3 regions of the Paenarthrobacter sp. 4246 genome follow, and region 1 is predicted to be linked to each of the others. Evidence: riboswitches for the same ligand, from Rfam matches in the RefSeq annotation. Region 1 holds a riboswitch; each other region holds the start of a gene.

Region 1 (3,239 bases):
CGGCGAAGTACCCCGCGTCGGCTCACGGCGGTAATCCTGTTGTACCGGGGACGGATGTAGCGGTTGAGAAGAATCACGGATGGACGTCCGAGTACTTCCTGTGGCCCGACGACAGGCTCGTCGCCTTCGGCCACTACGCTAGCTTTCCCGGTCAACACAAGGACCAGCGCCCGGCGGAATGTTATTACCGCCAGCGGTTCATATCCAGCATTCAGAACGAGTGTGCGCATGCACGTACCTCTTCACGGCCGCACCCGTCAGGGGCACGAGGGCCGGCTGCCCTCTGCTTGTACGGGCTGTGGATCGACAAGATAAGGGTAAGCACTCATATGCCGTATCAACGAATTTTTCCGTCGTTTCCCGTGCAGTGTCGTCAAGAGTTCATTCGAGGTTAAGGGGGCTGGAGCGAAATCCTTTCTCATAAAGCAGAACACCCCGCCGGCCGGAGCCTGCGGGGTGTTGCTGTGAAAACCAGAGGCTGGATCAGCCGTTGACGCGAATGAAAACGGGGCCGGAGCCCACGTTGACGCTGAACAGTGCCGTGGTGGATCCGTTCCATCCACCGTGGACTGCCTGGCCGTTGCCGACGTATACAGCGATGTGGGCCTGTCCGGCCAGACCGCCGTTGGCGTAATAGGCGAGGTCGCCGGGCTTCGCTTCCGCTGCGCTGACCGTACGGCCGAGGGAGAGGTAGCCGGCCGGCCAGTCGTGGAAGTTGATGCCAACTGCTGCCAGGGAGTTGGTCACCAGCATGGTGCAGTCCTGGGTGACGCCGAGTTGCGCGTAGGCGGCAGCGGCGATTGCAGCACCAAGGCCACTTGCGGCGGCCGGAGCCTTTGCCGCAGGAGCCGCCGTGTTGACGGCCAGCGTTGAGTTGCCGGCAGTTGCCGTGCTTTCCGTTGCCTTCTTGGTTTCTGCCTTCGCAGGAGCCTTCTTTTCTACAGGAGCCGGAGCCTGCACCGTGGTGACCACGGGACGCTCGTAGGAGATGGCAACGGTAGAGTCCGCAGCAATGGTGGCCTGGACTACCGACTGGATGTCAAGGGTGGACGTCGAGGTGGACTCACGGTCCACCGTGGTGTCGGCGGCGTTGGCAGCAACACTGCCGGTCAGGACCAGGCCTGAAGCTGCGGCAATAACAGCCGCCTGGCGGCCTACGCCGCCGGCGTTTTCACTGACGGCCTTGGCGATCACGGCAAGCGAGCTGGTCTTGGGGGCCTCAGCGCGATGCCGTGCAACCTTGGATGCACTGGTCATGGTTTTCTCTTTTCGTATCCGCGTGTAGTTGGGGTACACGCGGCTCATTGGCGCGCCAGCACTTGGGGGCATGCTGGCGAACCCCGAACCGGATTGTTTCTAGCGGAGGGTAAAGAAGGAGGAGGTGCCCGTGGAGGCAGCCGAGTGCAGGAGCGTGCCCTGTCCCGGGTTCAAGGCGCTGATCATCATGCCGTTGCCAACGTAGATGCCTACGTGGGCTCCGCCGTTCTGCATGACCAGGTCACCGGGGGCAGGAGTGCTGGTGGGCTTCATGGCCGTCCAGGCGTTGACGCGCGGGATGCTGATGCCGGCTTGGGCGTAGACCCACTGGGTGAAGCCGGAGCAGTCCCATCCGTTGGGCGTGGTGCCGCCCCAAACGTAGGGGTGTCCGATTCCGGTGTAGGCGATCGCGGCGAGGCCGGAAGCGGCGGCGCTGGAAGCAGTGTCCTTGGCTTCGGACGACTTCGCCGTCACAGCGCCTGCGGTGGTCTGGTTGCCATTGGCCGCGGTGCGCTGGGTGGTCTGCGAAGCGCGCTGGACAACCTTGGGAGCTTCCTTGGTGGCCACTACAGGGCTTTCGAAGGAAACGGTGGCGGTGGGCTCTGCGGTGACTACCGCAGTGGTGACCATCTGCTGGGTGCTGGAGGCTTCCGACTTGGAAACGTCGGTGTCCGCTGCCTGGGCCGGAAGACCGACACTGAGGACGAGGCCTGAGGCTGCTGCCAGGACGACGGCCTGGCGGCCAACTGTACCGGCGTTGGATGAAACAGCCTTGGAAAGCGTGTTCAAAGGGTTCGTACGAACCGATTCGGCGCGGTGGCGCGCAGGGGTAGTGCGTGATGACACGTAGGTAGCCTCTCCCAATGCCTGCGAGGTGAGCTGTCGGATTCGGATGGGAGTCATCCGGCCACGCTGCTTCAAGGAAGCTTTGCGACTTAACCCCAAGGCCTTCTTGCGAAGACCAGAAGTGGTTCCCCCGCCCCTGCCAGACGATTTATGCGAACGGACCTCGAGTGGTGGCAGAGCTAGGCAATCCACTCAAGTGCACCGGCCCCCTAAAAAGCCGATGCGCTTTGTACGGTACAACAGTTGAACGCGAATGTCACATTCAGGTCACGGGGCGTGTCACGAATGCGAGAGACAACCATCAACTGGACTTAGAGCCAGCCCATGGGGTCAACGACTTCACCGTTGACCTGTACTTCAAAGTGGAGGTGGCAGCCGGTGGAGGCGCCCGTGGTGCCGCTCAGCGCTACAGTGTCGCCGCGGCTGACCGTCTGGCCTACTTTGACGGTGAAGGACGACAGGTGGTTGTACGTGGTCTCAAGGCCGTTGCCGTGGTCTACCACCACGCGGTTGCCTCCGCCGTACTCGTGCCATCCGGCAAAGGTGACTTTGCCACTGGCCGCGGCATGGACGGCGGTGCCGCACTGGGCCACAAAGTCCTGGCCGCGGTGGAAGTCACCGGAACCACCCGTGAGGGGGCTGATGCGGTAGCCGAACGGGGAAGCCGTAGTCAGGGTGTCCAAGGGGCTGGCCATGGTGCCCGTGGACGAGGCGCGCTGGATGCTGTCGGCGGACTGCGCACTGAGCAACTGCTTCAGCTTGCCGTCGGGGTCTGCGGCGGTGGCTACCGCGGCACGGCTGAAGTCGATCTTGGCTGATGCAGCGGCGGAAACCTCGGGCTGGCTGCCACCGGTGACGGCCAGGGCCGACTCGGTCTGGCCGGATTCCGAAGTGGCCATTACCGGGCTGGTGGCCGGCAGACCGACAGTCAGGGCAAGTCCGGTGGCGGCAAGCGCAACTCCGGCCTTTTGCCCTACGCCACTGGCTGCGGCGAAGTCGGCAACCTGGCGCAACGGGCTCTTACGGCGACGCACCTGGCGTTCGGTGTCGCGTGGCCGGATCTCCGATACGACGCGGGCTGGCCGCAGCTCAGCAGCGGGGCCGGACGCGCGGCGGCGGCCCCTGACGTTCTGCGT
Region 2 (3,239 bases), on a different contig from region 1:
AGGCACCCATTGGGTGCCTGCCTCCTGTGCTGTGGTGCCCTAGGACCGCTTCAAGCGCTGGCAGCTCCACCGGCCCAACCGGCGGCGGAACGTGGCAGTTCGACTGCTGCTGCAGTACCGGCTGTGCCAACCCGCATGTGTGGTGGTGCGCGGCAAACGGGTGCTCATTTGAGGGCATCCTTTGCCGCGTTCAGGATCTCTTCAAGTGCCGTCTCGGTGGGCTGCGGCGCGGTGGCCGCGCTGGGCTTGCCCGTGGGCTTGGGTTTGGTGGTCTGCGTGGGAGTCCCTGTCGGCGTTGGGGTAGGAGTCGGCGTGGGCGTGACCGTCGGTGTGGTTGTGGGCGTCGGCGTTGTGGGTGGCGTGGTGATCGTGTCCGACGGCACCTCGCTGGGTGCCGGCGCCGGCTGGGTGGGGACGGGGGCGGTGGTGGCCGGGTCCGCGGCGATGGTCGACGGCACTGCGGACGGGACCCACACGGGGTCCGCCAAGGAAACTTTCGGGGTGGGAACCGACGACGGCGACACTGGTGTTGGTGCCTCCGGAACCGTGGCCGGTTGGCCGGCTGCCGACGTCGCAGCAGCTGAAGCTGAGGGCGATGAGGCCCTCGAGTAGGAGGCGCTGGGTGCGGGAGCCGCGGAGCCCGAATTCCGGTCGGCGCCGCTGGCTTCCTGGGAAGGGGTCTCCTGGCCGAAGAATGGCAGCTCGAGGGCCTGCCCCAAGGTACCGGCTGTCAGGACCAGGCCGAGGGCACCAGCCACCACGGCCATGCGCTGGCTCATGTGTTTGACCGATGCAGCTTTCCGCAGGACCGCCTGGGGTTCCCGGCCAAGCGACGATCCGCCCCTGCCTGATCTGGAGGCAGCGGTGGCGGGTCCGGACGCGGCAGGCTGAGGAGTTCCCGGCTGCTCGGGGCTTTCCTCCTGCTCAGGACGTGACGCCTGAACGATCGGAATGGCCGAGGTGGGAGGCCCTGGCGTGGTGGAGGCCGGAGCTGCAGCCCGTGCGGCCTCCACAACGGGAATGGCCGCGGTTGCCGGCTCGGCCTCGGACGACGCCGGCCCGGCAGGCGCGATCACAGCCTGGGCTGCCCGCTCCCGCTCGGCCGCGCGGGCGGCCGCTCGCGTGGTGGGTGTCGCGACGGTGGGAAGGGCCGCAGTGGCGGGCTCCGGCGTCGTGCTTGTAGTTTCGGGTGCGGCAACAGTGTCTGCCTGCACGCTGAAGAGGGATCCGCTGGGTTGGGCCCGACGGCGTCCGGTTGGCTTGGTGCGCTCGCGTTCAGTCTCGGCGCGGCGCGGCTGATCCATGGTTGGGGACATGGTGGTTGCCTCTCAACGCCTTCGAGGTTAGCTGTCGGGTTCGGACGAGGCCGTCCGGCCGCCGTAGCGGCTTCACCCCAAGGACTTGGGAAAGTCCGGGAACTTTTGGGTCCCCCGCCTCTGCCGCGGGTCTGGCGGATTCCGGAATGCGGCAGAGCTCGGCGTCATTCCGGAAGCGGCCCAGCGGAGATACGGGTCGCCCTACGACGGTACATGAGCCGGAAAGTAAAGTCACATTAATGTAACGGGCGGTAGGCCTCCCCGGATGAGAGAGCCCTAGCGCTTAGGCTTCGGGGCCGGCGCCGGGAGTTCGTGGTACGGCAGCCAACACGGACAAGATATCCATGCCCAACACTAGCTTCGCGCTGCACCGGCAGGTAGACATTGTCTATGGACCTGCCTGTGATGCCACCCGTCTCGCCCATGCTCGCCAAGTCCGTCCCCGCCATCCCCGATGTTGGGCACTACGAGCCCAAGTGGGACGGATTCCGGACCATTGTCTTCAAGGACGGAGACGAGGTCATCCTGGGCAGCCGCAACGAGAAGCCCATGACCCGCTACTTTCCCGAACTGGTGGAGGCGCTGCGGAAGAACCTTCCGGACAAGTGCGTGATCGACGGCGAGATTGTCCTGATCGCGGACAACCGGCTGGAGTTCGAGGTGCTGCAGCAGCGGATCCACCCCGCGGACAGCCGGGTTCGGATGCTCGCCGAGAAGACCCCGGCATCCATGATCGCGTTCGACATCCTTGCGCTCGGCGACGACGACCTCATGGGCAGGCCATTCGCGGAACGCCGCGCCATCCTGGAACGTGCGCTCGCCGAGGCTGAGCCTCCCGTTTACGTCACTCCCGCGGTCACTGACCTGGAGCGTGCGCAGGAATGGTTCGTGCAGTTGGAAGGCGCAGGCCTGGATGGGGTGCTGTCCAAGCCCTTGGACGGGACGTATCTACCCAACAAGCGCGTGATGTTCAAGACCAAGCACGAACGCACCGCGGACTGCGTGGTGGCCGGCTTCCGCTGGCACAAGACCGCGAAAGTTGTGGGGTCCATGCTGTTGGGTCTTTACAACGACGCCGGTCGGCTCCAGCATGTGGGGGTGGTGGCCTCATTCCCCATGGCCCGCAGGGAAAGCCTGGTAGCCGAGCTTGAGCCGTACCAGGTGGAACTCGGCGAGCACCCCTGGGGCGAGTGGGCCAGCCAAGGAGAAGGGGCCGGGGGTTCCAGGATGCCCGGCGCCCAAAGCCGGTGGAGCGCGGGCAAGGATTTTTCGTTTGTGCCCCTGCGTCCCGAGTTGGTGATCGAGGTGGCCTACGACTACATGGAGGGCGAGCGGTTCCGGCACACCACGCAGTTCAGGCGCTGGCGGCCGGACCGCACACCGGAGAGCTGCACTTACTCCCAGTTGGAGGAGCCGGCGGATTACGATCTTGGGGAGATCCTGAGGCTGCCGTAACGTGGCGCCCGCAGTTCCTTACTCTTCGTGTCCTTGGTCGCTGCTCATGCTGCCCTCGGCCGGAGGGGTTTCTCCCGGGGGCACTCCGCCCCCGGGTTCCAAGCCCGTGACGTTTCCGTCGAGGGGATCGGGATTGGCGGATGCCGCAGGGTCTTCGTCTTCGTCCTGGCGCAATTCGGGGTCGGCGTTGACGTCGTCCTTCTCGGTGGCCGGGGGCGTTGCGGCGCCGTATGGGCCGGTGGCGCCTGTTGCGCCGAAGCCTTGCTCGTCCTTGCTATCTCCAGTGGTCACGGTCAGCCCTTTCGTAAGCAAACTTACTAATGCGATGGCTCCGCCAGCCTAGCCGGGACGCGCGGACTCCTCAAGGTGCCTGGCCGCGAAGCGCTGTCGCGGCAACGAAACTCCGGATGGCGTCCGCCACGGCCTGGGGCCGCATGTGTTGCGCTACATGCCCGACGCCGGGGATCT
Region 3 (3,239 bases), on a different contig from region 1:
GCCAGGCCGCTGGAACGCTGAACGCACGGATTGATGGAACGACCGTGATCAATCCAGGCATTCTTGAGGCTTCTGGCAAGCGGGCCGAACTCTCGGCGGACGACAAGCAGATTCTGTTGTCGTTGCCCCGGGACAACCGGCCTGTGGACCGATCGCTCTCCTATGGGGATTACCGGCTCGTGGCTGTCGAAACTGCCGGCGACGTGATCGTGACCGGGCTGCCGCTCGCGGACAAGCAAAGCGCCGAGGCCTCGCTGGTGTGGACCATGGTGTTGGTGTCGTTGGGCGGACTGGTTGTGATCGGCCTCGCGGGCACCGTCATCATCCGGCGGACCATGCGGCCGTTGGAGCAGCTCTCCGAGGTGGCCACCAAAGTCTCGCGCCTCCCTCTCGACGCCGGTGAGGTGGCACTTGCGGTGCGGGTCCCGCCGTCGGCCGCCCATCCCGGAACGGAAGTCGGCAGCGTTGGCCATGCCCTCAACCAGATGCTGAACAACGTCTCCAGTGCCTTGGAAGCCCGCCAGGAAAGCGAAACCAAGGTGCGCCAGTTCGTCGCGGACGCGTCGCACGAACTCCGAACGCCGCTTACGGCCATCCGCGGTTACACCGAACTGCTGAGGATGACCGAGAACTTCACCGATGACGGCCGAAAGTCGCTGGCACGCGTCCAGAGCCAGTCCGAACGGATGACAACCTTGGTGGAGGATCTGCTGCTGCTTGCCAGGCTGGACGAAGGCCAGCCGCTCAGGATCACGGACGTGGACCTTACCCAGTTGGTGATTGAAACTGTCAGCGATGAGAAAATCATGGCACCGGAGCAGATCTGGCAACTCCAACTCCCGGATGAGCCCGTCACGGTCCGCGGCGACGCTGCGCAACTGCACCAGGTCCTGGCCAATCTCCTCTCCAATGCCCGTAAACATACCGACGCCGGCACCACGGTGGTCACCAGCGTCACGCTCTCCGCCGACGGCAGCCCAGTGGTGTCCGTAACGGACAACGGGCCCGGCATTCCAGCGGATTTCCAAGGCCGGATCTTCTCCCGCTTTGCCCGCGCCGACGCCGCGAGATCGGGGTCTGAGGGCACGTCAGGGCTGGGTTTGTCGATCGTTGAATCCATCGTGGCAGCGCACGGCGGCAGCGTGCACGTGGCGTCCCGTCCAGGGCGCACGGAATTCACCCTTCGATTCCCTGCCGTCGCCACCGAACAGAAGTTACGAACCCAGCAAGGCGACTCACCGTCGTCGTGATCTCTGTTACCTAAATGTGACTTCTGCGAATTCCTCCTGTACCGTCGAAAAGGTGGGTCGCCCCAACTGACCCGCATCCGGGATGCGCCGAGCTCTGCCACTTCCCGGAGTCCGTACTTACTCCGAGGCAGAGACGGGGGACCCAGAGTCTCCGGGTCCAGGCATTTATGCCGGACCCTTGGGGTGAAGCCGCAGCGTGATGCGCGGCCGGATGACCTCATCCGAACCCGACAGCTAACTCCGCAGGCGCTGAGAGGTAATCACACATGTCTGAATTTAATGATCAGACGCGCCCTTCCGCGCGTCACCGCGATGAGCACAACGCACCGTTGACCAAGTCGCAGGCTGTCCTCAAGAACGCTGCCCGCCAGGGCAAGTCCGGCCACCGCATGTCGGTTGTTGCCGGTGTTGTAGCTGCTGCGCTGGGCGTTGCATCGCTCGGTACTGCTGCCAACGCCGCCCTGACCCTTCCCGAGGTAAGCCGCGTTGCAGAGACCCAGGCGAATGCCCAGGTCAGCAACAACAAGACAGCTGAAATCTCCGCTTCCTTGGATGCAGCCGCCGCAAAGGGCGCCGCTGACAGGGCAGCCGTGGACAAGGCCGCAGCCGAAAAGGCCGCAGCCGAGAAGGCCGCGGCGGACCAGGCAGCCGGTGAAAAGGCTGCCGCCGAGAAGGCCGCTGCGGACCAGGCCGCCGCCGAAAAGGCCGCCGCCGATGCTGCAGCCAAGCAGGCCGCCGACGCCGCTGCTGCCGCCGCCGCTGCCGAAGCTGCAGCTGCTGCTGCCGCCCCCAAGGCCGTGGACGATCCCGCCGCTGCCAAGGCCTACGCTGCCAGCATCCTTGGCAACTACGGCTGGAGCGCCAGCGAAATGACTGCGCTGAACACCCTGTGGGAGAAGGAATCCAACTGGAGGACGACCGCCACCAACGCTTCCAGCGGTGCTTACGGCATTGTCCAGTCGCTGCCGGCTAGCAAGATGGCAACCGCGGGCGCTGATTGGCAGACCAACTACCAGACCCAAATCAAGTGGGGCTTGAACTACATCAAGGAACGCTACGGATCCCCGTCGGCCGCCCTGGGCTTCCACTTGGCCAACAACTGGTACTAAGCCAGACTGCTTGATTACCGCGCCGGTTGCCACCGCCCGCACCAGTACAGACTGGAGCGGATGGCGGGAACCGGCGCGGTTTTCGCGTTACACAAACTCCGGTTCGGCCTCCACCGCGCCGCGCACCGCCGCGATGGACGCCGCAACATCCCCTGCATCCGTGGTCCAATTACTCACCGAAATCCTGAGGATTTCACGGCCACGCCACGAGGACCCGGACATCCACACCGCGCCCTCAGCCATCAGCCGTTGCGTGACACGGTGTGTGCGGTCATCACTGCCGAAGCTCACCGACACCTGCGTGAACACGACGTCGTTGAGCACCTCGACACCCGGGATAGCGGCGAGTCCCTCGGCCAACGCGCGGGCATTCGCAGCGAGCCGGTCCACCATAGAGATCACCCCGTTACGGCCCAGTTGCCTCAGCGCCGCCCACACAGGGATGCCCCGGGCACGGCGGGACATCTCAGGCACTTTCTCGAAAGGATCTCCCGGGCCGGCATCCGTAGCAATGAGGTAACTTGTGTGAACACTGAAAGCACGCCTCAAGGCTTCCGGCCTCGCAACGATGGCCAAGCCGCAGTCGTAAGGAACATTCAGCGTCTTGTGGGCATCCGTGGCCCAGGAATCTGCTTCCTCTACTCCCGCCAGCCGGGCCCGCAGCGTCGGGCTAACGGCGGCCCATAAACCAAAAGCACCATCCACGTGCACCCATGCGCCGCGATCGTGGGCCACCGCAATGGCTTCCTCCATGGGATCAAAGGCGCCGGAATGCAGGTTGCCCGCTTGCAGACAGACCAGTGACAGTCCTGGTTGCTGGTCCATGGCCTCGGCAAGTGCGTCGGGGAGAATCCGTCCTTCCTCGTCGGCATCTACGGGC

The links. A riboswitch is a leader RNA that binds a small molecule or an ion and turns the genes downstream of it on or off. The one in region 1 is predicted to bind cyclic di-AMP.
Region 2: linked by a shared signal. The riboswitch ahead of ABIE35_RS15930 (hypothetical protein) and the one ahead of ABIE35_RS04715 (C40 family peptidase) in region 1 are both predicted to bind cyclic di-AMP.
Region 3: linked by a shared signal. The riboswitch ahead of ABIE35_RS16905 (aggregation-promoting factor C-terminal-like domain-containing protein) and the one ahead of ABIE35_RS04715 (C40 family peptidase) in region 1 are both predicted to bind cyclic di-AMP.

What each region holds. Positions count from the first base shown of each region.
Region 1 covers NZ_JBEPOP010000002.1:430,883-434,121, forward strand. Annotated here, with positions in the region: gene ABIE35_RS04705 (HNH endonuclease) at 1-230, opposite strand, end outside; gene ABIE35_RS04710 (NlpC/P60 family protein) at 484-1,257, opposite strand; gene ABIE35_RS04715 (C40 family peptidase) at 1,357-2,103, opposite strand; cyclic di-AMP (ydaO/yuaA leader) riboswitch at 2,108-2,268, opposite strand; gene ABIE35_RS04720 (M23 family metallopeptidase) at 2,415-3,239, opposite strand, start outside.
Region 2 covers NZ_JBEPOP010000008.1:98,882-102,120, forward strand. Annotated here, with positions in the region: gene ABIE35_RS15930 (hypothetical protein) at 165-1,316, opposite strand; cyclic di-AMP (ydaO/yuaA leader) riboswitch at 1,319-1,463, opposite strand; gene ABIE35_RS15935 (ATP-dependent DNA ligase) at 1,707-2,771, shown strand; gene ABIE35_RS15940 (DUF6480 family protein) at 2,790-3,062, opposite strand; gene ABIE35_RS15945 (alpha/beta fold hydrolase) at 3,133-3,239, opposite strand, start outside.
Region 3 covers NZ_JBEPOP010000009.1:87,885-91,123, reverse strand. Annotated here, with positions in the region: gene ABIE35_RS16910 (sensor histidine kinase) at 1-1,250, shown strand, start outside; cyclic di-AMP (ydaO/yuaA leader) riboswitch at 1,350-1,511, shown strand; gene ABIE35_RS16905 (aggregation-promoting factor C-terminal-like domain-containing protein) at 1,517-2,359, shown strand; gene ABIE35_RS16900 (pyridoxal phosphate-dependent decarboxylase family protein) at 2,447-3,239, opposite strand, start outside.